2 regions of the Streptomyces sp. NPDC047081 genome follow, and region 2 is predicted to be linked to the other one. Evidence: predicted binding sites of a transcription regulator. Region 2 holds the regulator's gene; the other holds the start of a gene.
The links. Region 2 encodes HrcA, which represses chaperone genes, less so after heat shock. Its sites were predicted from a motif close to TTNGCACTCNGNNNNNCNGAGTGCNAA; they were not measured.
Positions count from the first base shown of each region.

Region 1: a site for HrcA is predicted at 12,684-12,710, ahead of groES (co-chaperone GroES). Genes of this name have one in related genera too.

Region 1 covers NZ_JBEYUY010000006.1:59,036-74,321, reverse strand. The annotation lists gene ABZ848_RS13175 (FG-GAP-like repeat-containing protein) at 1-521, shown strand, start outside; gene ABZ848_RS13170 (hypothetical protein) at 1,017-3,974, shown strand; gene ABZ848_RS13165 (hypothetical protein) at 4,240-5,091, shown strand; gene ABZ848_RS13160 (Uma2 family endonuclease) at 5,151-5,729, shown strand; gene ABZ848_RS13155 (YciI family protein) at 5,868-6,224, shown strand; gene ABZ848_RS13150 (sigma-70 family RNA polymerase sigma factor) at 6,361-7,587, shown strand; gene ABZ848_RS13145 (cell wall-binding repeat-containing protein) at 7,702-9,726, shown strand; gene ABZ848_RS13140 (methyltransferase domain-containing protein) at 9,737-10,897, opposite strand; gene ABZ848_RS13135 (polysaccharide deacetylase family protein) at 10,988-11,920, shown strand; gene ABZ848_RS13130 (polysaccharide deacetylase family protein) at 11,917-12,642, shown strand; gene groES (co-chaperone GroES) at 12,857-13,165, shown strand; gene groL (chaperonin GroEL) at 13,285-14,910, shown strand; gene ABZ848_RS13115 (ester cyclase) at 14,991-15,286, opposite strand, start outside.
Region 2 covers NZ_JBEYUY010000009.1:248,423-263,708, reverse strand. The annotation lists gene ABZ848_RS19760 (S41 family peptidase) at 1-1,636, opposite strand, end outside; gene ABZ848_RS19755 (hypothetical protein) at 1,682-2,248, opposite strand; gene ABZ848_RS19750 (VOC family protein) at 2,324-2,716, opposite strand; gene ABZ848_RS19745 (16S rRNA (uracil(1498)-N(3))-methyltransferase) at 2,733-3,479, opposite strand; gene ABZ848_RS19740 (nitronate monooxygenase) at 3,476-4,552, opposite strand; gene dnaJ (molecular chaperone DnaJ) at 4,700-5,836, opposite strand; gene hrcA (heat-inducible transcriptional repressor HrcA) at 5,837-6,853, opposite strand; gene ABZ848_RS19725 (MBL fold metallo-hydrolase) at 7,004-7,735, shown strand; gene ABZ848_RS19720 (DUF3097 domain-containing protein) at 7,767-8,582, shown strand; gene ABZ848_RS19715 (Uma2 family endonuclease) at 8,560-9,138, opposite strand; gene hemW (radical SAM family heme chaperone HemW) at 9,238-10,470, opposite strand; gene ABZ848_RS19705 (ATP-binding SpoIIE family protein phosphatase) at 10,721-12,688, opposite strand; gene ABZ848_RS19700 (HAMP domain-containing protein) at 12,791-15,286, shown strand, end outside.

The DNA.
Region 1 (15,286 bases), on a different contig from region 2:
TGGTGTACGGGTCGGCTGCGGGCCCGCGCCCCCGCGCCACCTGGGTGACGTTCTCGGCGGACACCCCCGGCGTCCCCGGCACCGCCTCCGACGTCGACCGCTTCGGCGCCTCCGTCTCCGCCGCCGACATCACCGGCGACGGCATCGACGACCTCGCCGTCGGCGTCCCGGGCACCGAGATCGGTTACGACGACAACGCGGGCGCGGTGGACGTCCTGCGCGGCACGAAGACGGGCCTGACGGGCAAGGGCGCCCAGTCCTTCACCCAGAACACCCCCGCCGTCCCGGGCACGGCCGAACTCGCCGACGCCTTCGGCTCCGCGGTCCAACTCCTCGACATCAACGGCAACGGATACGCCGACCTGGCCGCAGCGGCGGTGGGGGAGGACGGCGGGAACGGGGCGGTGTGGGAGCTGCGGGGACGGCCGACGGGGGTGGTGACGGACGCGGCGCTGCTGGTCGGGCCCAAGGCGATCGGGGCGCCGTATGCGAAGGCGGGGTTCGGGTTCGAGGTGAAATGACGGGAGCATGCGGAGTTCTGAGTGCGCCTGTTGAGCACCGATGCGACCTGAGGCGCTACCCCCGAGGGGCGGTCCAGAGGGGCCCTGGGTGCCCATAATGGTGCTGTGCTTCGGGGGCCGTTACGACGGGCGCGTGTGCGTCGGCGCCTCGTCCGCGTCGGCCTTCTCGCCGCCGCCGGTGCGGGGTCGGTCGGTCTTGCTGTGTGGATGCTGGTCAGCGACGCGTCTGATCACGTGGCCACGGTGGGTGGTCTGTTCGTCGGGATCGCTTCGCTCTTCCTGGCCCTCTTCGACTTCCTGCGGGAGGAGCCGGCCTCTCCCGATCCCGCCGGGTACGCGGACGACCTGGCACACACAGTCAGGGCGCAGTGGCTGGAGGAGGCGGAGACCCGTCGGCTGCGCGACCCTCGCGTGTTGCCGATCGCCTGGGCGTCGACCGGCAGAGAGGTCGCCGACGAGCCACGGACGGAGGCAGCGGGCGGACGGGTGCTGAGGGTGCGCCTCGACGGCCGTCTGGACGGGCGCTTCGACCGCTCCATCGAGCAACTCGCCCATGGGTACAGCAGATTGGAGCACGGTCGGCTCGTCGCCATCGGGGAGCCTGGCGCCGGCAAGACGGTATTGGCGATACTGCTGACCCTGGGCCTGCTGGGAGCCCGAGAACAGGGCGGCCGCGTTCCGGTTCTGCTCCCCGTCTCCTCCTGGGACCCGCTGCGCGAGCGGCTCGACGACTGGATCGTGCGTACCCTCGCCGTCCCGTACTACGGCGGCGACCCGGAGATCCCGCGCATCCTGCTCTCCCACGGACTGCTGCTGCCGGTGCTCGACGGTCTGGACGAGATCCCGGAATCCGCCCGTCGCGGTGCGATCCGCGGCATCAACCAGGCGATCGGCGCGGACCGCCCTGCTGTCGTCACGTGCCGTGCCGTCGAGTACGAGGAACTGATCCGGGGCGGCGCGCCTCGCCTGCGGCAGGCGCCAGTGGTGGAGGTGCTGCCGGTCTCGCCGGACGACGTCATCGGTTATCTCCGTGAGGCGGCATGGCCCGCGGGCGTCGACTGGAGCGGCGTCTTCGAACGGTTGCGGAATGAGCGGCCCGGACCGTTGGCCGAGGCCCTGTCGACGCCACTGATGGTGACCACGGCCCGGCTGGTGTATCAGCGCGGAGGTCGGGAGCCCGCGGAGCTGTTGGACGAGGACCGGTTCGACTGCCGGTACGCAGTGGAGGATCACCTGACGCATCAGGTGGTGGAGGCGGTGTACGCAGGAGGGGAGGAGAGAGAGCGCGGTCGGTGGAGTCCTGAGCAGGCGCGGCGGTGGCTGACGTTCCTGGCGAGCCATCTGCATGAGCATCGGGAGCGTGATCTGGCGTGGTGGCTGCTCGGGGGACGGTTGTTGCCCGTGTGGGTGGGACCGGTCATCACGCTCGTCGTGGGGTTGTTGCTCGCGGGGGTGGCCGTCCTCTGGGTCTGGGCCACCGCAGGTTTCGCAGCGGATCCGCCGTTCGGCTATATCGTGGCATGGGCGCTGGGGTCCGCAGGCCTCTTCGCGCTGGTCGCTTCGATCCTCTGGTATGCGGCGGGCAGTCCGCTGCCCGGAAGGCTCTCGTGGTCGCCGAGCGGATCCGCGGGGAGGCTGCGACGAGGGTTCCGCAGTGGAGCGGTGCTGAGTGCGGCGTTCGTCGTCCCCATCGCGAGCGGAGTCACCCTCGTCGTCGTGGTGGGGACCACGCTCGGGCCGGGGACGCTGCAGGGCGCCGAAGACCTGGCCAAGCTGCTCACCGTGTGTGCCGCGCTGAGCTTCGTCACCGGACTCGCCCTCGCCGCACATGGATGGCTCAACGCGCCCCCCTCCCGCGCTGCCCAGGTCAGCGCCGCCAACTCCGTTGCGCAAGACCGTCGTTCGGCCCTGGCTGGTGCGCTGGTGGCTGGCGTGGTCTTCGGTATAACCGCGATGTACGGACTGTGGGCGGGGCTGTCGGCAGGAGGTCTCCTCTTTCGCTGGTGCACTGGTTGGCCGGGCTGGCCCGGCGACGCCGAGACAGGTGCCTACCTCCGGGCGGAGTGGGCGCGATCGGATCATGCCTACCACGCGGGAGGCTACGGCCCAGGGCCGTCGATGCTGTTGCCGGGAACCGTGTTCGCGATCTTCGTCTTTCTGACCCGTGCCTGGCCGCGTTTCGTGCTGGCCCGATGGTGGCTGGCCGCACGGGGCCGGCTGCCGTGGCGGTTGCTGGACTTCCTCGAGGACGTCCGGCAGCGGGAGATCCTGCGTCAGTCCAGCGGCACCTACCAGTTCCGGCACATACGGCTCCAAGAGGCGCTCGCCGGGCAGCCGGTCGGCGAAAACAGGCCTTCGCGCACCCCGGGGTGGACGGAGCCGGAGGGTATCCGCCGAAGGGTCGTGCTGACGGCAGGGCTGACGGCGGCCCTCGCCGGTGCGGGCGCGGGCGTCGCCCACCAACAGGACGAGAGCAGGACGGTGTTCGCGGATCCGAGCGGACAGGCCGTGACCGCCGTGGCATTCCGGCCTGGTATTCGCCAGAACCAGTTGGTCTGGGCAACAAGTGACGGCAGGGTCTGGTGGGGCAGTGTGCTGTCGGGGTCACGGCTGGTCGGCGTTTCCGATCAGCGGGTTCTCCCCGAAGGGAAATACCGTCATTCGACCGTTCGCGCGCTGGCCTTCGACCCCGACGGCAGCGTCCTGGCCGTCGCACGCGGTAAGAAGGTGGAACTCTGGGACGTCGGACAACGGGAGCCCGTCTTCCGGGGCCGTTGGAAGACGGGAGCGGTGCATTTCCTCGCCTTCCACCCCCAAGGCCGCTACCTGGCCGGCACGTATTACGACGACGACTTTTCCGACCCTTCGACGGGCTACATCGTGGGCCGTGTCGGCGACCACGGGCTGCCTGAGACGCTGAAACGCATCGGCTCCACGGACCCCAACCTGGGGGCGGTGTCCTTCCTGAGCCAGGATGAACTGCTCGTCCGTGACGAGGAGATGGGCGTCAGCGCCTACCGGGCACCCGAGTTCAGGAAATCGAACCGCCAGCTCCTGGCGACCGGGCAGCTCTCTGCGGACAGCGATCACCCGGACGGCGTGCTCGCCGGCCCGCGCGGCGACTGCCTCTACGTCACGGGTTCCAGGAACGGGCTGTGGCAGCTCGGGGCCGGGAACGAGTGGCACGAGGAGGCCGGAGAAATGCCCTTCTCCTCCGCTGCCGCGTTCCACCCGAGCCAGGCTGTCCTTGCCTTCGCCCCTACAGGCGACGTCTACGGATCTCGAGCCGACGGCACCATCCAGGTGTGGTCCACGGACGCGATCCCGTCCTACGTCAGAACCCTGCACGGTCACATGGACGAGGTCACCGCCATGGACTTCAGCCCTGACGGCAGTCTCCTGGTGACCGCCGGCGTGGACGGGACCGTCCGCCTCTGGACCGGCGTGGCCTGACCGCACCGGCCCGCTGTAAATCTCTTGCGGACCTCGGCACTTGAGCTTCGGGGCCCGGGATTCGAGATCCTTTTGCAAGGAATGGATGGGTGGCTCAACCCGCCCGCCCTCCCAAGTCGCCTTCTGGCCAGGCGAGATGACTTTTCGTGATCGGGTCGCGTCATAGCGTGTCGAGCGTGTAGCGTGCGCCACGAAAGCGTCGACCCCCGTGGGTGCTCCAACACCACGCGGGGGTCTCACCACGAGACCGAATGCGACTCGATCCATGGCTGCCGCCCAGCTTAGTGCTGCCCCGCGCCCGTCCGCGCACCCGAAGGCCAATCCCGGCTACGGAAAGAAGTCCGCCCCCGGCCAAGAGCCGCGCACCGGACGGGACTTCGACCACCTCCCCGCCCGTGAGGCGTCGATCGCCATGTACCTCGACCGGCTCGACGACGAGGCGGACATCTCCATCAAGACGCTGGCCAAGCACCTCCCGTACGGCCAGTGCGCCATCGGTACCGCCCTCAACAACCTCTCCGCGGCGGGCCATCTGCGCCGCGTCCGCCGCCCGGTCACCCTCGACGGCAAACCCCGCTGGGTCTGGCACACCTTCTTCTCCCGCACCGCGCGCGACGACGCGTGGTGGGACGCCTTGCTCGCCGGGGAGGCTCCGGTCACCAGGCCGTCGCCGCAAGCGGTGCGTTCGGCCGCGTACGGCGTGCTCGCCCGGCTCGGCCGGATCGACCCCCGGCTGACGCTCTCGGCGGGGGAGTGCGGCGCGCTGGAGGGCAGCGCGGCGGAATGGTTCGAGCGGGGCGCGAGCGAGGCGCAGCTCGTGCACGCCGTGTCGGCGGGGCTTCCGAAGGAGGTGGCGCACGCGTACGGATTCGTACGCGCCCGGCTCGTCGCGAAGCTGCCGCCCGAGCCACTGCCGCAGCCTCCGGGCACGCGGTACGAGGTCGTCTGTACCGCCTGCGGCGAGCCGGGGGAGGGTGCCCGACTGCGCGGAGGCCTGTGCGAGGGCTGCCGTGGCGGACGGCCGGTCCTCGCCGCCGAGCAGGTCCACGCCCATGCGGGGCGACTGCGCACGGCTCTGCGCGCCCGGCCTCGTACACAGAAAGGAGTGGACGCATGACGACCTTGCAGCACAGCCCGCCGGAAACCGGGGCAGGATGGAGGGGAGGAGGCGACGCCATGACCCCCAGGACATCCGACCGGCCCCAGATGCTCGTCGAGGAATTCGAGGAGCTCGCACGTCACGCGCCGGAGTCCGCGCGCCTGGAGTTCCTGAACGGGAAGATCGGGGTCAAGCCCATGCCGGACGGCAACCACGGCGAGATCGTCGCCTGGCTTCTCAAGCGGTGCATGCAGCATCGTCCTGAGTTGTTCCTCTATCCGGAACAAGGGCTCAAGGTCGAGGCGTACCGCAAGGGGCGAGCCAAGCCGGACGGTGCTCTGGCCCCCGAGGAGTACTTCGTGGGCGAGGGTGAGTGGGCCAACCCCGCAGGCGTCCTCATGGTCGTTGAGGTCACCTCCCACGACCGCGACGCGGACCGGCGTGACAGGATCGAGAAGCCGGACGGCTATGCGGCCGCCGGCATCCCCGTCTACCTCCTCGTCGACCGAGATCTGGACAGCGTGACTGTCCATGCCGATCCCGAAGGCGGCGTTTACCGCTCTGTCACCACCCGGGCCTTTGGAGCGGAGATCGAGTTGCCGGACCCGGTGGGGTTCACACTGGACACGGGGAAGCTCAAGGACTTCGTCGACTGACCTGGCCTGCGGAAACGTCCGTCCGGAAATTCTTCGAAGAAAAACCGGTGAGTCTGTCGATCCGGGCCGGTCCTGATCGACGCAAGGGTGAAGGGCCGGAACCCGGCCTGCCGAACCAGAACTCACCGAGGAGTCACCATGCCCCGCTACCTCTCCCTCGTCCGGATCGACGAGAGCACCATGCCCGCCGAAGGTCCCAGCCCCGAGCTGATGCAGCGCATGGGCGAGTTGATCGAGGAGGTCACCAAGGCCGGTGTCATGCTCGACACCGCCGGGCTCACCCCGTCCGCGCAGGGCACCCGCGTGACCTGGCAGGGCGGCGAGATCTCCGTCACCGACGGCCCCTTCACCGAGTCCAAGGAGGTCATCGGCGGTTACGCGATCATGCAGTGCAAGGACCGGGCCGAGGCCCTGGAGTGGGCGACCCGTTTCCTCAAGGTGCACGAGGACCACTGGACCGTGACCTGTGAGGTCCGGGAGATCGCGGAGGGCTGACATTCCTTGGCCTGAAGCCGTCCGGGGTGTTGCATGGTGGGCTGTGGAACAGCAGCCCACCGCCACCCATGCCCAGCACGCCCATCGCGCCGAGCAGGCCGAGCGCGCCACGCACGCCACGCACACCACCCACGCCATCGAAACCGTCTTCCGCATAGAGTCCCCCCGCATCATCGCCGCCGTCACCCGCCTCGTCCGTGACATCGGCATCGCCGAGGAGCTCGCCCAGGACGCCCTGGTCGCCGCCCTGGAGCAGTGGCCGCGCGACGGTGTCCCCGACAACCCGGGCGCCTGGCTCATGGCCACCGCCCGCCGCCGTGCCGTCGACCTGATCCGGCGCCGGGAGAACTACGCCCGCAAGCTGGAGGAGATCGGCCGGGACCTGGAGACCACCGCACCGCCCGAGGAGCCCGCCGACCCGGACGACATCGACGACGACCTGCTCCGGCTCGTCTTCACGGCCTGCCACCCCGTGCTGTCCGCCGAGGCCCGCATCGCCCTCACCCTCCGCCTCCTCGGCGGCCTCACCACCACCGAGATCGCCCGCGCGTTCCTTGTCCCCGAGCCGACCGTCGCCCAGCGCATCGTCCGCGCGAAACGGACGCTGGCCACCAGGAACATCGCCTTCGAGGTGCCGTACGGGCCGGAGCGCGAGGCCCGCCTCGGTTCCGTACTGGACGTCATCTACCTGATCTTCAACGAGGGTTACGCCGCCACCGCGGGCGACGACTGGCTGCGCCCCGCGCTCTGCGAGGACGCCCTGCGCCTCGCCCGTGTCCTCAGTTCCCTCATGCCGAAGGAGCCGGAGGTCCACGCCCTGACCTCCCTCCTGGAGTTCCAGGCGGCCCGCACCGCCGCCCGCACCGGCCCGAACGGCGAGCCCGTCCTCCTCAAGGACCAGAACCGCCGCCGCTGGAACCGCATGCTGATCGCCCGCGGCATCCAGGCCCTCCACCGCGCCGACGCCACCGCCACCGGCGCGCCCGGGCCGTACGCCCTCCAGGCCGCCATCGCCGCCTGCCACGCGCACGCGTACACCTACGAGGAGACCGACTGGGCGAGCATCGCCACGCTCTACGGCCTGCTCGCCGCCCGCACGCCCTCGCCCGTCGTCGAGCTCAACCGCGCCGTCGCCGTGTCGATGGCCGACGGCCCGGAACCGGCGCTGGAGATCGTCGACGCCCTCACCGGCGAACCCGCCCTGCGGGAGTACCACCTGCTGCCGAGCGTGCGCGGGGACCTGCTGCGACGGCTCGGGCGGACCGCCGAGGCCCGCGAGGAGTTCGTACGGGCGGCGGGGCTCGCGCGCAACGAACGCGAGCGGGAGCTGCTGCTCGCGCGGGCCGAGGAGTCCGGTTCGTAACCTGATCGCGGGCAACTGTTCATCCGTAAATCCGTTCCCCATGCGTCTCGTTGGTCACTACAGTTACCCAGCCCCCTGTGCGGGGCCTGTGCAGATCCATGGGGGGTCGACAACTTGAGACTGTTCACGCGCCGCCGTGCCGCGGCGCTCTCCACCGCGGCCGTGCTGGCCGCCATGGGCACCCTGGCGATCGCGCCGGGTGCCGTCGCCGACGACGCCGGGCCCTGGCCGGGCACCGAGGGCAGGATCCTCGTGGACGGACCGCGGCTGATCGACGCGGCCACCGGTACGGCCACCGACCCGGCCGTCGGCTCCGGCCAGTACGGCGCCTGGGCGCCGGACGGCAGCCGCTTCGCGACCGTCCTGGACCAGACGATCACCAGCGTGCGCGCCACCGGCTCCACGAAGATCACCCTGCCCAAGGCCCAGGGCATGCGCTCCGGCGGCGCCGGCTACACGGACCTGGCCTTCGGCTGGAGGGGCCGCTACGTCGTCTTCTCCGTCGGCGGCCAGCTCGCCTACGGCCCCTCGGACGGCTCCTGGGCCCCCGAGCCGCTGCTGTCGAGCACCCTGGGCCCGTCGAGCGCCTGCGACAGCGACCCGAGCGTGAGCGGCGCCGGCCTCGTCGCCTTCGAGCGTCGCAGCGGCGGCTGCAGCGCCACCCCGGGCGTCTACGTCTACGAGCCGTCCACGCAGACCGTCAAGCGCGTGCTCACCGACGCCGCGCAGCCCGCCTACTCGCCGGACGACAGCAGGCTGGCCTTCGTCCGCGGCGGCAAGATCTTCACGGCGAACGCCGACGGCACGGACGTCAAGCAGATCACCACCGACGCGCGTACGTACGCCAACCCGTCCTGGTCGCCCACCGGCACCCGGATCCTCGCCGACGTCGAGACCGCGACGGGCGGCGGCGGTTACGTCCACTCCACCGAGTACGTCGACCTGGCCACCGGCGAGTTCACCGCCGTACCCACCGACTGGCAGGGCAGCAACCCCAGTTGGCAGCCGCTGCGGAAGAACACCACCGCCCGGGTCTGGGGCGCCGACAGCTATGCCACCGACATCGCCTCCTCCCGCTTCAGCTGGAACACGGTCGGCCAGAGCGAGCCGGGCCTGCTGAACGCCAAGGCGGCCGTGCTGGTCAACCGGGACGACGCGGTGTACTCGCTGACCGCGCCCGCGCTGGCCGGCAAGAAGCAGGGCCCGGTGCTGATGACGCCGAAGACGGCCCTGTCGACGGCGGTGAAGAACGAGCTGAAGCGCACCTTGAAGAAGGGCGCGACCGTCTGGATGCTCGGCGGCACCTCCACCCTCACGACCAACGTCTCCACGCAGCTGAAGGCGCTCGGCTACGTCCCCAAGCGGCTGTCCGGCACGGACCGTTACGACACCTCGGTCAAGGTGGCCAAGGCCGTCACGACCGCCCCGGAGTACGTGTTCCTGGCCAGCGGCACCGACTACAAGGCGGCGCTCCCGGCGGCCTCGGCGGCGGGCGCGGAGGGCACCGGCAGCACGGGCGGCCTCGTCCTCACCGCCGGCAAGAAGCTGACCGCGTCGGTGAAGTCGTACCTCAACACCCTCAACCCGGCCAAGACCATGGTCATCCCGGTCGGCTCGGACGCGAAGTACGCGCTGACGCACACCAACTTCTCCCACTGGCCGTCGACGTACTACTACTACCCGGTCACGGCGACCACCAGCGAAGGCCTCTCGGTGGCCCTCGCCAAGTTCTGGTGGACCACCCCGGGCCAGATCGCCCTCGCCTACACCGGCGCCTGGCGCGACGGCATCTCAGCGGGCGCGGCGATGAACATCTACGGCCCGCTCGTCTGGACCTCCCGGCCCGCCCTGTCCAGCGAGGTCAAGAGCTACCTGCTGCGCGAGTCCGCGGGCACCCAGGCCGCCGTCGCCTTCGGTCCGACGGCCTCGGTCACCGCGGGCGCGCTGAACACGGCAGGCGCGTCGATGAGCGCGAGCGGAAGCCAGTTCGTGTACGAGCCGTTCTACAACGGCGTCGAGTCGTCCACGAGCACGTTCGCCCAGCGCACGGCGGGCACCGAGTCCGCCGCCACCACCAAGTCCGGCCGGGCGACGGCCGATCCGCACCTGGGCCCGCTGAAGACGGTCCAGCACCAGTAGCGGCTAGCGGCTACGCCGGGGCGCCGATCAGCATCGTCGGCGCCCCGGCGACCCGCGTCAGGAACACGGTCGCCGAGTTCGGCCCGCTCGGCTTGACCTTCTTCCGCAGCTCCTCCGGCTCCACCGCCGACCCCCGCTTCTTCACGGTCAGGATCCCGACCTCCCGCTCCCGCAGCAGCGCCTTCAACCTCTTCAGGTTGAAGGGGAGTTGGTCGGTGATCTCGTAGGCGGTGGCGTACGGGGTTGGGCGCAGCTCGTCGGCCGTCACATAGGCGATGGTCCCGTCGATCAGGCCGCCGTCGAGGTCTTCGGCGACCTCGGCGACGAGGTGGGCGCGGATGACGGCGCCGTCGGGCTCGTACAAGTACCGCCCCACGGGCCGGACTTGGGGGTCGGGCAGGCCCCTGCCGAGGAGGGTGCGCGGGCCCGGCAGCAGCGTTGCCCGTACCGCCCCCGGCTCCGTCCCGAACCACAGCACCGCCTCCTTCACGTCCCCGCCGTCAGAGATCCACTCGGCCTCGGCGTCGTCCGGCACGGCCTCGTGCGGGATGCCGGGGGCGACCTTGAGCGCGGCGTGCGGGGCCCCGCGGGCCGCCTCGACCGCCCAGGAGAGCGGCGGCGAGTAGGCCTCGGGGTCGAAGATGCGGCCCCGCCCGCCCCGCCGGGCCGGGTCAACGAACACGGCGTCGTAGCCCGCCGTGTCCACCTCCATGACGTCCGCCTCGCGCACCTCGACGAGATCGGCGAGCCCCAGCGCGTCCGCGTTCGCCCGCGCCGCGGCGGCCGTCAGCGGATCCCGGTCCACGGCGAGGACCCTGATCCCGGCCCGCGCCAGCGCGATGGCGTCGCCCCCGATCCCGCAGCACAGGTCGGCGACGGAGGTGACCCCCAGCCCCTTCAGACGTTCCGCGCGGTACGAGGCGACACTCGCGCGCGTCGACTGCTCCACCCCGTTCGGCGTGAAGAACATCCGCCCGGCATCCTCCGCGCCGAACTTCGCCGCCGCCCGCTGCCGCAGCCGCGCCTGCCCGAGCGCCGCCGACACCAGCTCCGCGGGGTGCTCGCGGCGCAGCCTGGTGGCGACGGCGAGTTCGTCGGCGGGGGCCGTGCCGCGTACCTCGTCGAGGAGGGCGCGGCCTTCGGGGGTGAGGAGGGGGGCGAGGTCGTTCACCGGCTCATTGTGGGCCAGTCGGTGGATGGTGTGCCTCCGGTCGCGGTGTCGGCCCGGGGTCGGGGCGGGCGCCTGCAAAGATCCGGCACCATGCGAGTAGTCGTACAAAATGACAAAAATCGGTCGTCGCGTCGGGTCGGGATCCGCGGCGTCATCGCCGTGCTCGCCGTCGCCGCCATCGCGTCCGGCTGCGCACAGAGCGCCGAGCCCAAGGCGGTGCCTCCTGCCCCCGGTCAGCCGCGGCTGAAGGCCCCCGAGGCGCGTGCCCTCGACTCGTACGCCACCAGGCTGCGCGCCGCCATGACCGCGCGGGCGGCGGCCGCGAAGCGCTGGGGGCTGAAGCAGGTGCCGCTGACGGCTCCGCCCGCCCCGGTCGAGAAGCCGCACATCACCGCCCGCAAGGGCTTCGAGGTCGACGACCAGGAGGAACTCGGCCTCCCGCCGGTCTTCACCACGGTCCCCACCAAGGAGCGGATCGTCTTCCTCACCATCGACGACGGCGCCGAGAAGGACCGGGCGTTCCTGCGGATGATGAGCGAGCTGAAGATCCCGTACACCGCCTTCCTCAGCAACTTCCTGGTCAAGGACGACTACCCGTACTTCCGCAAGATGCAGTCCGAGGGCGTGACGCTGAACAACCACACCCTCACGCACCCCTTCCTGCCCGGACTGTCGTACGAGGAGCAGAGGCACGAGATCTGCGGCATGCAGAAGGTGATGAAGAAGGAGTTCGGGAAGGCCCCCACCGTCTTCAGGCCGCCCTTCGGGAACTACAACCGCGACACCCTGCGCGCCGCCAAGTCGTGCGGCATCAAGTACGCGCCGATCTGGGACGAGGAGGTCTTCGTCGACCACTGGGAGTACCGCGAGTGGGACCGGGACCTGCACCCCGGCGACATCGTGCTCACCCACTTCCGCGGGCGCGACGAGTGGAAGGGCACGATGGTCGACGACATGCGCCGCTTCCTGAACCGGGTCACCGCCGACGGGTACGCGGTGGCCCGCCTGGAGGACTACCTGTGAGGCGGCCGGCGCTCGCGGCCGGTGCGCTGGCCCTCGCGGTCCTCCTCACCGGCTGCGCCCAGTCCGTCGACCCCATCGAACGGCTGGGCAAGAAGGCGGCCCAAAGGGTACGGGCCCACGGACCCTCCGCCCCGCAGCTCCCGCCGGTCGTCTCCCGCGTCCGCACCCGCGACAGGGTCGTCTTCCTCACCTACGACGACGGCGCCGAACGCGACCCCCGCTTCGTCGCCCTGGTCCGCGAACGGCGGCTCCCCGTCAGCGTGTTCCTCACCGACGACGTCGTAGGACCGGGGTACGGCCACTTCGCCCGCCTCCAGTCCGTCGGCGCCACCCTCCAGAACCACACCCTCGACCACTCCGCCCTGCCCGGCCTGCCCTACGCCGGCCAGCGCGCCGAGATCTGCGGCCAGCGCGACAAGCTGCGCTCCCGCTTCGGCATCCGCCCGGACCTCTTCCGCCCGCCCTACGGCACGTACGACACCACGACCCTGCGGGCGGCGGCCGACTGCGGGGTCTCGGCGCTGGTGCTGTGGCGGGCGTGGGTCACGGGGAGCGGGCAGCTGGCGTACACGCACGGCGAGGACCGGCTGCGGCCCGGGGACATCGTGGCCGTGGACCCGGACGGGGGGACGGGGACGACGCTGGAGCAGCGGACGGCGCGGCTGCTGCGGGAGGTGCGGGGGCGGGGGCTGCGGGTGGGGCGACTGGAGGACTATCTCTGACCTCTCACAGGGACGCGCTCCGACTTCTCACAGGGACGCGATTGGCACTCCGCTTGACCGAGTGCTAATCGCAGTCATAGTCTCGGGTCTGGCACTCCCCCCTGGAGAGTGCCAACTACGCGACGGGCAGGTCCGGCACCCGCGACGACGGATCCACCTGGTCGCCACCTCAGACAGTTAACCCCGTGAGATCTCCGAAGGGGGAGGTCGGATCGTGACGACCGCCAGCTCCAAGGTTGCCATCAAGCCGCTCGAGGACCGCATCGTGGTCCAGCCGCTGGACGCCGAGCAGACCACGGCCTCTGGCCTGGTCATTCCGGACACCGCCAAGGAGAAGCCCCAGGAGGGCGTCGTCCTGGCCGTGGGCCCGGGCCGCTTCGAGAACGGCGAGCGCCTGCCGCTCGACGTCAAGACCGGCGACATCGTGCTGTACAGCAAGTACGGCGGCACCGAGGTGAAGTACAACGGCGAGGAGTACCTCGTCCTCTCGGCTCGCGACGTGCTCGCGATCATCGAGAAGTAATTCACCTCAAGCACTTTCTGCTTGTGAGCTGCGCCCCGGGTTCCCGCGTCCTTATGAAGCCGGGCCTCCGGGGCGCAGTTCGTTTCACCCACGTTTTCCGAGAGGGCTGAACCGCTCCCATGGCGAAGATCCTGAAGTTCGACGAGGACGCCCGTCGCGCCCTCGAGCGCGGCGTCAACAAGCTGGCCGACACGGTCAAGGTGACGATCGGCCCCAAGGGCCGCAACGTCGTCATCGACAAGAAGTTCGGCGCGCCCACCATCACCAACGACGGCGTCACCATCGCCCGTGAGGTCGAGGTCGAGGACCCGTACGAGAACCTCGGCGCCCAGCTGGTGAAGGAGGTGGCGACCAAGACCAACGACATCGCGGGTGACGGCACCACCACCGCCACCGTGCTCGCCCAGGCGCTCGTGCGCGAGGGCCTGAAGAACGTCGCCGCGGGTGCCTCCCCGGCGCTGCTGAAGAAGGGCATCGACGCGGCCGTGGCCGCGGTCTCCGAGGACCTCCTCGCGACCGCCCGCCCGATCGACGAGAAGTCCGACATCGCCGCCGTGGCCGCGCTGTCCGCCCAGGACCAGCAGGTCGGCGAGCTCATCGCCGAGGCGATGGACAAGGTCGGCAAGGACGGTGTCATCACCGTCGAGGAGTCCAACACCTTCGGTCTGGAGCTGGACTTCACCGAGGGCATGGCCTTCGACAAGGGCTACCTGTCCCCGTACTTCGTCACCGACCAGGAGCGTATGGAGGCCGTCCTCGACGACCCGTACATCCTGATCAACCAGGGCAAGATCGCCTCGATCGCCGACCTGCTGCCGCTCCTTGAGAAGGTCATCCAGGCCGGTGCCTCCAAGCCGCTGCTGATCATCGCCGAGGACGTCGAGGGCGAGGCCCTCTCGACCCTCGTCGTGAACAAGATCCGCGGCACCTTCAACGCGGTCGCGGTCAAGGCCCCCGGCTTCGGCGACCGCCGCAAGGCGATGCTGCAGGACATGGCGGTCCTCACCGGCGCCACGGTCATCTCCGAGGAGGTCGGCCTCAAGCTCGACCAGGTCGGCCTGGACGTGCTGGGCTCCGCCCGCCGCGTGACGATCACCAAGGACGACACCACGATCGTCGACGGCGCCGGCGACTCCGCCGACGTCGTGGGCCGCGTCGCCCAGATCAAGGCCGAGATCGAGAACACGGACTCCGACTGGGACCGCGAGAAGCTCCAGGAGCGCCTCGCGAAGCTGGCCGGCGGCGTGTGCGTGATCAAGGTCGGCGCCGCCACCGAGGTGGAGCTGAAGGAGAAGAAGCACCGTCTGGAGGACGCCATCTCCGCGACCCGCGCCGCGGTCGAGGAGGGCATCGTCTCCGGTGGTGGCTCCGCGCTCGTCCACGCCGCGAAGGTGCTGGAGGGCGGCCTCGGCAAGACCGGCGACGAGGCCACCGGTGTCGCGGTCGTCCGCCGCGCGGTCGTCGAGCCGCTGCGCTGGATCGCCGAGAACGCCGGCCTGGAGGGTTACGTCATCACCTCCAAGGTCGCCGAGCTCGACAAGGGCCAGGGCTTCAACGCCGCCACCGGCGAGTACGGCGACCTGGTCAAGGCCGGCGTCATCGACCCGGTGAAGGTCACCCGCTCCGCCCTGGAGAACGCCGCGTCCATCGCGTCCCTCCTCCTGACGACCGAGACCCTGGTCGTCGAGAAGAAGGAAGAGGAGGAGCCGGCGGCGGCCGGCCACTCCCACGGCCACGCGCACTGACGTAAGTCACTGACGCAGTAGGAAGGCCCGGCACCCTGCAGACAGGGGGCGCCGGGCCTTCGCTCTTTTTGGCTGCCGTCCTACTGCTCAAGCCCCTCAAGGGCGCCCAACTGGGCCATCAGCCCCAGTCGGTCGTACTCCCACCAGGCCTCGACGATCTTCCCGTGCTCGCCGAAGCGGTGAGTGGTGACGCCGGTCATGGACACCTTCTTCCCACTGGCGGGAATCCCCATGAACTCACCGGTCTGAGTCGCGTTCCAGGTCCACCGGGTACACACCCGGTCCTCCTGGGCGATCTGATCCTGGATGTCGAACTCGAACTCGAATCCACTGCGCCACATCCCGATCTCGCGCCGCAGGGCATCCATCCCGATGG
Region 2 (15,286 bases):
CGGGGGTGCCCTCGCTGTCGGGGGTCTCGTCCTTGTCGGGGGCGTCGAAGGGGCGTCCGTGCCGCTGCGGGCCGAAGGGCGACGGGGTGGTCGCCGCGAGGGTGATCAGGTGCGGGCGGTCGCCGGTCACGAAGGCGAGGTCGAAGACGTGCTCGTCGTAGACCGGGTCGAAGGAGCGGCTGGAGAGGAACGCGAGGTGCTTTCCGTCGAGGGTGAAGGCGGGGTCGTAGTCCTGGAAGCGGAGCGGGGTGGCCTCGGTGACCGAGAGGTCGGTGGTGTTGGCGAGCCGGAGCTGGCAGAGGGGGCGCGGGCCGGGGTGGGACCAAGCGAGCCACGCCGAGTCGGGCGAGAAGGCGAGGCCGGAGACCTCGCCGTCCTCGCTGCGGTCGACCTCGCGGACCTCGCCGGACTCGCGCTCGACGAGCAGCAGCCGTCCGTCGTGCGAGGCGACCGCGGTACGGCTGCCGTCCGGGGCGACCTGGAGCTCAAGGACCCGGCCGAGCTGCCCGGCGGCGATCCGGCGCGGCCGGGAGCCCGGCGCGAGCCCGGTGGCCGGGGCGAACTCCAGGGCGTCGTCGCCCTCGGCGTCCGTCACCCACACCACCCACTCCTCGCCCTCGACCCGGAAGGTGCGCGGCAGCCGGGCCCGTACGCCGGGTTCGGCCGCGAGGGCGCGGGCCGGGCCGGAGCGGTGGGTGATCCAGTGGACGGCGCCGCGCACTTCGATGGCGCTGCCGCGCGCGGTGCGGTCGGGCGCGGCCGACTCCAGACGCCGGGCGGCGTTCACGGGGAAGGGCTGGAGTCCCGCGCGCGGCCCGCCGAGCCGGACGTCCAGGCGGCGCGGCTCGGCCCCGTCGAGGTCGTCCAGCAGCCACAGCTCACCGGCGGCCGAGTACACGACACGGGTGCCGTCGCCGGCGGCCTGGCGGGCGTAGAAGCCGTCGAGGGGAGTGTGCCGCCGTAGATCCGACCCATCGGCCAGGGAGGAGTACAGCGCGCCGGTGCCTTCGTGGTCGGAGAGGAAGGCGATCCGCTCCCCCGCCCACACAGGGTGCTCGATGTTCCCGTCCAGCTCCTCGTGCAGCCGTACGAACTCCCCGTCCCCGTCCCGGTCGATCCACAGCTTGCCCGCCGTACCGCCCTTGTACCGCTTCCACCAGGCGGCCTCGGACTGCATCGGCGCGGTGGCGAGGACCGTGTGCGGGCCGTGGGCGACACCGCCGACCGGGCCGTACGGGAGGGTGGTGGCGGGGCCGCCGTCGAGGGGGACGGCGTACGCCCAGGTCCGGCGCGAACTGGCCCTGCCGTGCGCACTGGTGACCAGGACCTGCCCGTCCGGGGTCCAGCCGCGCACCCGGGCCCCCCAGCCACCCCAGTACGTCAGTCGCCGGGACGGACCGCCATCCACCGGAGCCACATGCACCTCGGCGGCGCCGTCGCGGGTGGAGCTCCAGGCGACGGTGGTGCCGTCGGGCGAGATGCGGGGCTGGTTCACCGGCACGTGGTCCGCGCTGACCCGCCGGGCCCAGCCGCCGTCGAGCGGGGCGAGCCACACGTCGTCCTCGGCCGTGAAGGCCACCAACTCGCCGTGCACATGCGGGAAGCGGAGATACGCCGGAGCTGTGGGCTGCGTCACGCGATCACCCTATGCAGCGGTGGCGTCGCAGGTCGGCGGTTTTGATCACTTGCCCTCGACGGGCCAGCACGTCGGGTCGCCCTTGCACCAGATCGTCTTGGTGACGGTCACCGTGACGGTGGGCCCGGGCTGCTGGCCGTTGCCGTTGCTGGGGTTGGAGATCGGCGAGGGGGTCGCGTTGCAGTTGCCCAGCCCGGTGACATGGAACCAGGTCTTCCCACCGACCTTGGCGGTCAGATCCCCCCGCACACACGCACCGTCGACAGCCCGGGTCACCTTCCCGGTGACGGTGATGTCCTTCCCGTCCTTGGTCTGCCCCTGGCAGTCCACGTTGGCGACGGTGGTCTCACTCGCCGAGGGCGTCGACTTCCCCGGCGTATAAGCCTTGTCGTTGTTCCCGTAGTTGGCGGTGCAGCTGAGCCACTGCACGTCGACGTGCTGGTTCTCCAGCTCCTTGGTCGCGGTCTGATCGGTCGTGTACGCCACGGACGCGGAACTGATCCCGGTCGGATCACACGCGACGACCCCACCCACGACGACCACCGCAAGCCCTGCCACCGCCGCGGCCCTTGCCGCCCGCGGTCGACGCCAAACCCGCCTCAACGCCCCCATGAAGGGCAGCCTGCCACCGAGTCCGCGCCGACGGTAGAGCGCATACGGTCACGAAAGCGCCCCGAAAAGGCCGCCTCACCCCCGCAGCAGCAACCACTCCTGCAGCTCCACCAAGTTGCCCTCGGGATCCTTGAGATGGGCCACGCGCATGCGGTCCGTCATGGGGGCGGGGCCCTGCAGCAGGATCGCGCCGCGCTCCGTGATCTGCTCGCAGTACGTGTCCAGGTCGTCGACCCGCAGCACCACCAGCGACCGGTGCCCGGTGGCCGCGTCGCCCAGTTCCCCCAGTACCTCGGCCATCATCGCGCGGTCCTGGAGGGCGATGCCCGCCGAGCCGGTGGCCGGGCTGAACTTCTCGTACGGGCCCTCGGTCGAGCCCGACTGCGGCTTGAGGCCGAGCGTCTCGGCGTAGAAGCGGTAGCAGGCGGCGAAGTCGCTCACGAGGAGCCGGACCTGGGCGAGTTCCACGGTTGTCCCCCTGTCGTCAGGACCAGCGGCCGGTACGGCCCAGGAGCAGGGCCGCGGCCGCGGTCCCGGCGGTCGATGTACGCATCACGGTAGGCCCCATGACGTACGCCTTCGCGCCCGCCTCCTCGAAGAGCGCCAACTCGTCCTTGGCGACGCCCCCTTCGGGCCCCACGACCAGCACGATCTCGCCCTGGGCGGGGAGTTCGGCGGTGGCCAGGGACGTACTGGCGTGCTCGAAGTCCGAGTGGAGTACGGCGGCGAAGTCGGCTTTGGCGAGAAGTGCGGCAACCTGCTTGGTCGTTGCCGCGTCCGCGACCTCAGGAAAGCGCACCCGGCGGGACTGCTTGCCCGCCTCACGGGCCGTCGCCCGCCACTTGCCGAGCGCCTTCAGCCCCCGCTCGCCCTTCCACTGGGTGATGCAACGGGCCGCCTGCCAGGGCACGATGCCGTCGACACCGACCTCGGTCATGGTCTCCACGGCGAGTTCGCCCCGGTCGCCCTTGGGCAGCGCCTGGACGACAGTGATGCGGGGCGCGGGTTCCGGTTCCTCCGTCACCGGCCCCGGACGGACCACCAGCCGGTCCTTACCCTCGGCCGCCAGCACCTCGCACTCCGCCCAGCGCCCGGCGCCGTCGGTGAGCACGACCGTCTCGCCGGGCTGGAGCCGCTTCACGGAGACCGCGTGCCGCCCCTCGGGCCCGTCGAGCACGAACTGGCCGCCCGCGCCCCCGAGTTGGTCGACGACGAACACCGGCGCGGTCATCGCAGGTCCCCCTTGCCCGACAACGCTGTCTTGGCAGCGTCGAGTTCGGCGGCCAGCACCTCGACCAGCTGGCCGGCGGGCAGCTCACGCGCCAGGCGGTGCCCCTGCCCGGCCCACAGCGCCATGCCCTGCGCGTCGCCCGCCGCGGCGGCCTTCTTGCGCAGCGGCGCGGTGATGTGGTGGACCTCGGGGTAGGCGGCGGGGGCGTACGGGCCGTGCTCGCGCATGAAGCGGTTGACCAGGCCGCGGGCCGGGCGGCCGGAGAAGGCGCGGGTCAACTCCGTACGGGTGAACAGGGGGTTGGTCAGCGCCTGCTTGTGGACGGCGTTGGCGCCGGACTCGGGGGTGGCGACGAACGCGGTGCCGAGCTGGGCCGCGGTCGCGCCGGCCGCGAGGACGGCGGCGATCTGCGAGCCGCGCATGATGCCGCCGGCGGCGACGACCGGCAGGTTCACGGTCTCGCGGACCTGCGCGACGAGCGACAGCAGTCCGATGCCGGAGCCGTCGTTCTCCGGGACGTCCCGGTGGGTGCCCTGGTGGCCGCCGGCCTCCACGCCCTGTGCGATCACCGCGTCGGCACCGGCCCGCTCCACGGCGAGGGCCTCCTCCGGGGTGGTCGCGGTGACCAGGGTGAAGGTGCCGACGCGGCGCAGGGATTCCAGGACCTCGCTGCTGGGGACACCGAAGTGGAAGGAAACGATCGGCACCGGGTTGTCGAGGAGTACGGCGAGCTTGGCGTCGTAACCGTCGTCGCGGCCGCTGTCCGGGTCGCCGAGCTCGGTCTCGTACCAGGCGGCCTCGCCGGCCAGCTGATGTGTGTAGATCTCCACCGCGCCCGGGTCCGCGTACTCCGGCTGCGGCATGAACAGGTTCACGCCGAAGGGGCGGCTCATCAGCCCCCGGAGCTGCTTGATCTCCTGGTACATACCGTCGGCCGTCTTGTACCCGGCGGCCAGGAACCCCAGCCCGCCGGCCTCGGACACGGCCTGCGCCAGATGCGGCACGGAGACGCCGCCCGCCATGGGGGCCTGCACGATCGGATGCGGGAAGAGATCGGTCAGCGCGGAGGACATGACCGCATGTTGTCACGTCCTCCGAACAAGTCCGAATCGGGCCGCCGCCTTGGCAGGGGCCGACAGTTTCAGCCCGTCCGGCGTTTGAGGACGAGGCCCGTTCAGGGCCGAAGCGGGGGTCTGGGGGCGGCAGCCCCCAGCACCACCTCAGCGACCGTTGAACGCGTCCTTCAGCCTGGAGAACAGCCCCTGCTGCCCCGGCTGGAACTGCCCCTGCGGGCGCTCCTCGCCCCGTAGCTTGGCGAGCTCGCGCAGGAGTCTCTCCTGGTCCGGGTCCAGCTTGTTCGGGGTCTGGACCTCGACGTGGACCACCAGGTCGCCCCGGCCACCGCCGCGCAGATGCGTGACGCCCCGGCCGTGCAGCGGGATCGACTGGCCGGACTGGGTGCCGGGCCGGATGTCGACCTCCTCCAGGCCGTCCAGGGTCTCCAGCGGGACCTTCGTGCCGAGGGCCGCCGCCGTCATCGGGATCGTCACCGTGCAGTGCAGGTCGTCCCCGCGCCGCTGGAACGTGGAGTGCGGCAGCTCGTGGATCTCGACGTACAGATCACCCGCGGGACCGCCGCCCGGCCCGACCTCGCCCTCACCGGCGAGCTGGATCCGCGTGCCGTTGTCCACACCGGCCGGGATTTTCACCGTGAGCGTGCGGCGCGAGCGGATACGGCCGTCGCCGGCGCACTCGGGACACGGCGTCGGAACCACCGTGCCGAAGCCCTGGCACTGCGGGCACGGCCGCGAGGTCATGACCTGGCCCAGGAAGGACCGCGTCACCTGCGACACCTCACCGCGGCCGCGGCACATGTCACAGGTCTGCGCGGAGGTCCCCGGCGCCGCCCCTTCACCGTTGCAGGTGTTGCAGACGATCGCCGTGTCGACCTGGATGTCCTTGGTCGTGCCGAAGGCCGCCTCGTCGAGCTCGACCTCAAGGCGGATCATCGCGTCCTGCCCCCGGCGCGTGCGCGAACGCGGCCCGCGCTGCGACGCCGTACCGAAGAAGGCGTCCATGATGTCCGAGAAGTTCCCGAAGCCACCGGCGCCGAAGCCGCCCGCGCCTGCGCCGCCCGCCTGCGAGAGGGGGTCGCCGCCGAGGTCGTAGACCTGCTTCTTCTGCGGGTCCGAGAGCACCTCGTAAGCGGCGTTGATCTCCTTGAACCGCTCCTGGGTCTTCGGATCCGGGTTGACGTCCGGGTGCAGCTCGCGGGCGAGCCGACGGAACGCCTTCTTGATCTCATCCTGCGACGCGTCGCGGCGCACGCCGAGAACGGCGTAATAGTCCGTGGCCACTTACGACTCCGCCAGGATCTGTCCGACGTACCGTGCCACTGCGCGTACCGCTCCCATCGTTCCCGGGTAATCCATGCGGGTCGGTCCGACCACGCCTAGCTTGGCGACTGCCTCGCCGCCCGAACCGTAGCCGACCGACACCACGGAAGTGGAGTTGAGTCCCTCATACGCGTTCTCATGACCAATACGTACGGTCATGCCCGAATCCCCGGCCTCGCCAAGGAGTTTGAGGAGCACCACCTGCTCCTCCAACGCTTCTAGGACGGGTCGGATGGTGAGGGGAAAGTCATGCGGGAAGCGGGTCAGATTGGCGGTGCCGCCGATCATCAGCCGCTCCTCGTTCTCCTCGACGAGGGTCTCCAGGAGAGTGGAGAGCACCGTCGAGACCGTGCCCCGGTCCTCGACGTCGAAACCCTCCGGGAGGTCCTCCACCAGCCGCGGCACGTCCGAGAAACGGCGTCCCGCGACCCTGCTGTTCAGCCGCGCCCGCAGATCGGCGAGCGAGGTCTCGCCGAAGGGGGCCGGGCAGTCGACCATGCGCTGCTCGACCCGCCCGGTGTCCGTGATCAGCACGAGCATCAGGCGCGCCGGGGCGAGCGAGAGCAGTTCCACGTGCCGCACGGTCGAGCGGGTGAGCGAGGGGTACTGCACGACGGCGACCTGCCGGGTCAGCTGCGCGAGCAGCCGCACGGTCCGCGCCACCACGTCGTCGAGGTCGACGGCGCCCTCGAGGAAGTTCTGGATCGCCCGCCGCTCGGGTGCGGTCATCGGCTTGACACCGGCGAGCTTGTCGACGAACAGCCGGTAGCCCTTGTCGGTCGGGATGCGCCCGGCGCTGGTGTGCGGCTGGGCGATGAACCCCTCGTCCTCCAGGGCGGCCATGTCGTTGCGCACGGTCGCCGGGGACACCCCGAGGTTGTGCCGCTCGGTCAGGGCCTTCGACCCGACCGGCTCCTCGGTCCCCACATAGTCCTGGACGATGGCGCGCAACACCTGAAGCCGTCGTTCACTCAGCATCGCGCACACCTCCAGCTGTCGTCCCCTGAACCCTTCGCCTGGCACTCTGTCCGTCCGAGTGCCAGCCGTTACCGGCCAGTGTACGGCGGTGGGGTACACCCGGGGCAAGGTCGACCTCTGTTGAACGGGTCGTACCGCTAGCGTCGCCGTATGACGGTGACTTGGGAAGAGTTCGGGTGGGAGCGGGTGGCGGGCGGGGTCGGGCGGTGCCGGCTGCCGGGCTGGGACTGTACGACGGGGCTGGTCGTCGGGGACGGCACGGCGCTGGTGATCGACTCGGGGTCGAGCCTGGCGGAGGGCGCGCGGCTGCGTACGGAGGCGTCGGCGCTCGCCGGTCACCCTGTGACCCATCTCGCGCTCACCCACCCCCACTTCGACCATGTCCTCGGGACGGCCGCGTTCGAGGGCGCGGAGGTGTACGGCGCGGTGGGCATCGAGACGGTCCTCGGCACCCGGCACGCGCGCGAGGAGCTGCGGGCGGACGCGGTGTCGCAGGGGCTGGACGCGCACGCGGCGGACGAGGCGACGGCCGCGCTCGTCCCTCCCCCGCATCACGTCTCCGGCGAATGGACCCTGGACCTGGGCGGTGGCCGCCAAGTCCTGCTGGCGAACGTCGGCCCGGGCCACACGGCCCACGACCTCGCCGTCCTCGTCCCCGGCTCCCCGGAGGTGGTCTTCTGCGGCGACCTGGTCGAGGAGTCCGGCGAACCACAGGCGGGCCCGGACGCGGTCCCCTCCCACTGGCCGGCCGCCCTGGACCGCCTGCTGGACCTGGGCGGCGAGGACGCGCTGTACGTACCCGGTCACGGAGCGGTGGTGAACGCGGCGTTCGTACGAGCCCAGCGAGACACCCTCGCGACCCGTTTCGGCGTGTCGCGCTAGGCGGGGGCCCGCTTCTCCTATCGTCATCCGAATGCGCCAGTACTCCGCCGACCTGACCCCTCCCTGGAAGAAGCCGAAGCCCGTCCCCGAGGTCGCGGCGGAGCCCGGTCTGGTGGTGGAGGAGCCCGGCACCGGTTTCTGCGGGGCGGTGATCCGCTGCGAGGCGGGCACGGTGACCCTGGAGGACCGCTTCGGCAAGCACCGCGTGTTCCCGCTGGAGCCGCGGGGCTTCCTGCTGGAGGGCCGGGTGGTGACGCTCGTACGCCCCACCGGTAACGCTCCTGTACGACCCTCCCGTACCGCGTCCGGTTCGGTCGCCGTCCCGGGCGCACGCGCGCGCGTGGCCCGCGCCGGCCGCATCTACGTCGAGGGCCGTCACGACGCGGAACTGGTCGAGAAGGTGTGGGGCGACGACCTGCGCATCGAGGGCGTGGTGGTGGAGTACCTGGAGGGCGTGGACGACCTCCCGTCGATCGTCGCGGAGTTCGCCCCGGGGCCGGACGCGCGGCTGGGTGTCCTGGTGGACCACCTGGTACCAGGCACGAAGGAGTGGCGCATCGCGGAGTCGGTGACCAGCGAACACGCGCTGGTCGTGGGCCACCCGTACATCGACATCTGGGAGGCGGTGAAGCCGTCGTCCCTGGGCATCGAGGCGTGGCCCCGCGTCCCGCACGGGCAGGACTGGAAGACGGGCGTGTGCAAGGCGCTGGGCTGGCCGTCGGACAACACGGGGGCGGTGTGGCAGGCGATCCTGAAGCGGGTGGGGTCTTACAAGGACCTTGAGCCGGAGTTGTTGGGCCGGGTGGAGGAGCTGATCGACTTCGTCACGGGTAGCGGTGGGGCCTGACGTTGGGAAACGTTCCGAACCCGGTGGTGTCCAATTCGAGCCCCAGCTCTTCCAACGGCAGCGGGGCTCCGAACTTGGTGATCTGCTGCCGTTGGTAATCGGCGTCCTCTCCCGTCCCCACAGGCCTTGTCAGCAGCACGCACTGCGCCATGATCGGATCTACGATGAGATAGGCAGGCACCTTGCCAGCGGCGTAGATGGACCGTTTGATGTCGTAGTCACGGTGGACGCTGGTCTTGGAGACAACCTCGACCACCACCGTGATCAGCCCAACCGGGAGCAGTCGTCCCGAAGCCGGCAGCACGTCGGGATCGACGACCACCAGGTCCGGAACGGGTTCGCTGGCTTCCTCAAGAAGGTCGACGTCCTGCGTCTGAAGGGCGTACCAGCGGTCGATCGGAATCTGCCTGCTCAGCAGCATCACGATGACGTTGTGCACCAGATCAGGGCTGGCCATCATCACGATTTCCCCCCGCAGAAGCTCCACCTTGAGTCCGTCGGGCGGCTCAAGGCCCTCAAAGAACTCTGCGACTCCACGTTCGTCCACAGCGGTCATCTCCGTGGCCTCCACATTCGCCGCGTACTGTCGGCGGCAGCCTACGAACCAGGTTAGGGACCGAACCGGCGTTCCGCACCGATTCACCCGCCGGAGTGATCAGTCCACCAGGTCCCGCACCACCGCATCCGCCAGCAACCGTCCCCGCAACGTCAGCACCGCCCGGCCCTCCTCGTACGAGCCCTCCTGCAGCAGCCCGTCCGTGAGCGCCCGGCGTGCGGCCTTCAGGCCCGCCTCCCGCAGGAGCGACAGCGGCACCCCCTCCCGCAGCCTCAGCTCCAGCAGGATCCGCTCCACCCGGCGGTCCTCCTCCGACAGCAGCTCGCGGCCAGCCCCCGGCGACTTCCCCGCCGCCAGCGCCGCCGCGTACGCCCCCGGATGCTTCACGTTCCACCAGCGCACCCCGCCGACGTGGGAGTGGGCGCCGGGGCCCGCGCCCCACCAGTCGGCGCCGCGCCAGTACAGCTCGTTGTGGAGGCAGCGGGCCGCCTCCGAGGTGGCCCAGTTGGAGACCTCGTACCAGTCGAAGCCCGCCGCGGACAGGACGTCCTCCGCGATCAGGTACCGGTCCGCGTGCACGTCGTCGTCCGTCATCGGGACCTCGCCCCGGCGGATCCGGCGGGCCAGCTGCGTGCCCTCCTCGACGATCAGGGCGTACGCCGACACATGGTCCGGGCCCGCCCCGATCGCCGCCTCCAGCGACGCCCGCCAGTCGTCGTCCGACTCCCCCGGCGTGCCGTAGATCAGGTCGAGGTTGACGTGCTCGAAGCCGGCCGCCCGTGCCTCCGCAACGCAGGCCTCCGGGCGGCCCGGGGTGTGGGTGCGGTCGAGCACACGCAGCACATGCTGTTTCGCGCTCTGCATGCCGAAGGAGATCCGGTTGAAGCCGCCCTGGCGGAGCACGGACAGATACGCCGGGTCCACCGACTCCGGGTTCGCCTCCGTCGTGACCTCCGCGTCGGCCGACAGTCCGAACTCGTCGCGGATCGCGCCCAGCATCCGTACGAGATCACCGGCGGCCAGCAGCGTCGGCGTACCGCCCCCGACGAACACGGTCCGCACCTCGCGCGGGTCGTCGCCCAGGACCTTGCGGGCCAGGCGGATCTCGTCGATGAGGGTGTCCGCGTAGTTGTCGCGGGAGGCGAGGACGCCGCCCGTGCCGCGCAGCTCGGTCGCGGTGTAGGTGTTGAAGTCGCAGTAGCCGCAGCGGGTCGCGCAGTACGGGACGTGGAGGTAGAAGCCGAGGGGGCGGGTGGCCGACCCGGTGAGCGCGGACTGGGGCAGTGCGCCGTCGGCGGGGACCGGCTCGCCGTCGGGGAGTGCGGAAGGCATGCCCTCCATTGTCCAGCACGCGTGCGCGTACCTGCTCCGCTGCCTGAGCAGACCTGGTGAAGTCGGCTGCGGTACGGCAGCGCCGCCAAGGGGCGCGGGGCTGTGTTGCATGTGCGGCTACCGCCGCGATGGGGGTCCCCCCGCGCGAGCGAAGCCGAGCGTGGGGGAGCGACCAGCCACGACGGCGCCGCAGACGAACGACGACACATCGCCGCACATCCAGCGGAGCGCTTGGCACGCGTGCGCGTGCCTACTCCGCCTGCAGCACCAGCAGCGCCAGGTCGTCCTCGGGTGGCCTGCCGCCGAACTCGTGCACCAGTCTCTTGATGCGCTCCGCGATCAGCTGGGCGCTCAGGCCCGCGCAGCCCGCGAGGGCGGTCGCGAGGCCGTCGGCGTCGTCGAACATGTCGGAGCCGGAGCGGCGCTCGGTCACGCCGTCGGTGACGCAGAGGAGGGTCTCGCCGGGGAGCAGCTCGAAGGTCTCGCTGGTGTACGTCTCGTCCTCGATGACGCCGAGGAGGGTCTGCGGGCGGGCGGCCGTGCGGACGGTCCCGTCGGGGCCCAGCAGCAGCGGGAGCGGGTGGCCGGCGGAGGCGAGGGTGACGCGGACGCCGCCCTCGAAGGGGGCGAGCTCGCCGTAGAGGAGGGACAGGAAGCGGGTCTGCGGGCCGTCTCCGGGCGCGGCCGGCTGGACCAGGGCGCGGGCCGCCGCGTCCGCGGCCTCCGTCGCGTCGTCGAGGAGGAGCCGGTTGAGGCGGTCGAGGACGTCGGCGACGCGGTAGCCCTCGCGCGCGAGGAGCCGCAGCCAGGGGCGGGCGAGCCCGATGACGACGGCGGCCTCGGGGCCCTTGCCCTGGACGTCGCCGACGGCGAAGCACCAGCGGCCGTCGCCGGCCGGGAAGAGGTCGTAGAAGTCGCCGCTGGGGCCGCCTTTGTCGCACGGTTCGTAGACGAGCGCGCTGTGCACGCCGGGGATCTCGGCGACGGCGGTGGGCAGCAGGCCGCGCTGCAGGACCCGGCTGATGGTGGCCTGGCGGGCGTACTGGCGGGCCGCCCCGATCGCGAGGGCGACCCGGCGGCTGAGGTCCTCGACGAGGCCGGTGATCTCGTCGGGGAAGCGCAGCAGGCCGGAGCGGCCGATGACGAGCGTGCCGAGCGGGCGGCCGCCCGCGACCAGCCGGTAGGCGAGCGCGGTGCCGTGCGCGTCCCGCAGGTCGAGCGCCTGACCGGGCCAGGGGTACGACACCGGCCCGGACCGTAAGCCGTCCGTCGGGTGCGGCGGGTCCTTCTCCAGGGCCCGGCGCAGCTGCTCGATGCGGTTCTCGCTGCCGTGCCAGACGCGGGCGAGCCGCGGCCCCGTACCACCCGTCCCGTCGGCCGCCCAGCCGCCCGCGCTGTCGCTGCCGCCCGAGCCCCAGCGGCCCATGACCTCGTCCTCCAGCCAGACCGCGCACCAGTCGGCGAGCCGGGGCACGATCAGCTGGCCGGCGAGCGCGGCGACGAGGTTCTCGTCGAGCTGGCCGGCCAGCAGGTCGGAGGCCTCGGCGAGGAAGGAGAGCGCGCCGCGGTTGAGCCAGTCGCGGTCGCGCTCGGGGCGGCGGGGTTCCGGGGCGAGGAACTCGGCGACGTCGAGGCCGCGTTCGAGTGCCTGCCGGCTGTCGTACACCGCTATCGCGTCCTCGTCGGTGCGCTCCGCGCCCTCCTCGTCCTCGCGGGCCAGCCGCGCCCACACCGTCTTGGCGCCCTTGCGATAGGTCACACCCCAGGACTCGGCGAGCGTGGAGACCAGGCGCAGTCCGCGGCCGTACTCCGGTGTCTCGTACGGCGATTCGGCGTCCGAGTCGCGGGGCGCGCGGGAGGGATGGCGGTCGCACACCTCCAGGACGAGTGCGCCGGTCGGCTCCTCGAGACGGCACACGACCTCGACGTCGGTGCCCGCGTGCACGACGGCGTTGGTGACGAGTTCGCTGGCCACGAGTACGGCGTCGTCGGCGAGGCCTTCGGTGAGGTGCTCGGTGCCGGGCAGGCCGAGGCGGGCCCAGTCGGTGAAGGCGGTGCGCAGGAGCGCGCGGGCGGACCCGGGCGCGACGGGGCTTCCGGGCAGCGTCGCGTGCGCCCGCGCACGCGGGTCCACGGGGCCGTGCGGGAGCGCGTGCGGCTGCGCGGGCGCATCGGAGACACAGCGCGCGGTCTCCCGTTGCGTCGGAATGGCCCCCATCGACAGCTCCCCGAGCGGTTCGGACGAATACGCCTCAAGTGATGCCGACAGAGTGACAGACTGGCCACGCCCATAAGCGCCGAGTTACCGAAGTGGGCCGCCATGAGTGAGAACAGTGCTACGCGTGTGCTCGAAGACGGACAGAAACCGGAACAAGTCCGAGCATCGGAGCTGCGCCCGCTGCTCGCCGCGATGACCGCCGCCCGGGACGGCGACTTCACGAAGGTTCCGGAGACCGGCCACGGGATCGTGGCCGAGCTGACGGCCGTCTTCAACCAGATCACCGACCGCAACACCCACTTCAACACCGAAGTGCAGCGCGTCAAGCGGGAGTTGGTACGGCACGGGCGGCTGGACGAGCGGCTGGCGGCGAGCCCGGGGCAGGGCGCGTGGACGGCCCGCGTCAACGATGTCAACCAGCTCCTGGACGCCCTGGTGGCCCCGGCGGCGAACGCGACGCGGGTGCTGGACGCGGTGGCCGGCGGCGATCTGACCCAGCGGGTCGATCTGCACGACGGCAACCGGCAGTTGCGCGGTGATCTGCGCCGGCTCGGCCGGGCCGTGAACAAGATGGTCGACCAGTTGTCGCTGTTCACCGGCGAGGTGACCCGGGTCGCGCGCGAGGTGGGTACCGAGGGGCGGCTCGGCGGGCGGGCCAAGGTGCAGGGCCTGTCCGGTAGTTGGCGGGATGTGACCGAGGCGGTCAACACCATGGCGTCCCGGCTGACCGCGCAGGTGCGGGACATCGCGCTGGTGACGACGGCGGTGGCGCGCGGCGACCTGACCCGTACGGTGACGGTCGAGGCGACCGGTGAGCTGCTCGAACTGAAGCTCACCGTGAACACGATGGTGGACCAGCTCTCCGCCTTCGCCGACGAGGTGACGCGGGTCGCCCGCGAGGTCGGCACCGAGGGCCAGCTGGGCGGGCGGGCCCAGGTGCGGGGTGTGTCGGGTGTCTGGAAGGACCTCACCGACAACGTCAACTTCATGGCCTCGAACCTGACTTCACAGGTGCGGAACATCGCCCAGGTGACGACGGCCGTGGCCAACGGCGACCTGTCGCAGAAGATCACCGTCGACGCCCAGGGCGAGATCCTGGAGCTGAAGTCCACGATCAACACGATGGTCGACCAGCTCTCCGCCTTCGCCGACGAGGTCACCCGCGTCGCCCGCGAGGTCGGCACCGAGGGAAACCTGGGTGGGCGCGCCCAGGTGCGGGGCGTCTCCGGTGTCTGGAAGGACCTCACCGACAACGTCAACTTCATGGCGGACAACCTGACTTCGCAGGTCCGCAACATCGCGCTCGTCTCCACGGCCGTCGCGCAGGGCGACCTCGGCAAGAAGATCACGGTGGAGGCGAAGGGCGAGATCCTGGAGCTGAAGTCCACGATCAACACGATGGTCGACCAGCTCTCCGCCTTCGCCGACGAGGTCACCCGCGTCGCCCGCGAGGTCGGCACCGAGGGAAACCTCGGCGGTCAGGCGCAGGTGAGAGGCGTCTCGGGCGTCTGGAAGGACCTCACCGACAACGTCAACTTCATGGCGCTGAACCTGACTTCGCAGGTCCGGAACATCGCCCAGGTGACCACCGCCGTGGCCAACGGCGACCTCTCCAAGAAGATCACCGTCGACGCGCGCGGCGAGATCCTGGAGCTGAAGGACACCGTCAACACGATGGTGGAGCAGCTGCGCGCCTTCGCCGACGAGGTCACCCGCGTCGCCCGCGAGGTCGGCACCGACGGCCGGCTGGGCGGCCGGGCCCAGGTGCTCGGCGTCTCCGGTGTGTGGCGGGACCTGACCGACAACGTCAACTACATGGCCGACAACCTGACTTCGCAGGTGCGGAACATCGCCCAGGTGACCACGGCGGTGGCCAACGGTGACCTCTCCAAGAAGATCGACGTGGACGCGCGCGGCGAGATCCTGGAACTGAAGACCGCGATCAACACCATGGTCGACACGCTGTCCTCCTTCTCCTCGGAGGTGACGCGGGTCGCCCGCGAGGTGGGCTCCGAGGGCCAACTGGGCGGCCAGGCACGGGTGGAGGGCGTGTACGGCACCTGGAAGCGCCTGACGACGAACGTGAACGAGCTCGCCTCCAACCTGACCACCCAGGTCCGCGCGATCGCCGAGGTGGCCTCCGCGGTGGCGCAGGGCGACATGTCCCGCTCGATCACCGTGGAGACCCAGGGCGAGGTCGCCGAGCTGAAGGACAACATCAACCTGATGGTGGCCAACCTCCGCGAGACCACCCGCGCGAAGGACTGGCTGGAATCCAACCTCGCCCGCCTCGCCGCCCTGATGCAGGGCCACCGCGACCTGATGGAGGTCGCCGACCTGATCCTGCGGGAGCTGACCCCGCTGGTGAACGCCCAGTACGGCGCGTTCTTCCTGGCCGACCCGGACGAGGACGGCGCGTCCATCCGCACAACCGTTCCTGCGAAGGGACTGGCGTTCATCGCCGGCTACGGCTCGGCCCAGGGCGCGACCGTCGAGACCGGCGGCCTCCCGGTGCACGGCCTGGTCCGGCAGGCGGCCCGGGAGAAGAAGCGGATCCTCGTCGAGGAGGCCCCGCCGGACTACATCAAGATCAACAGC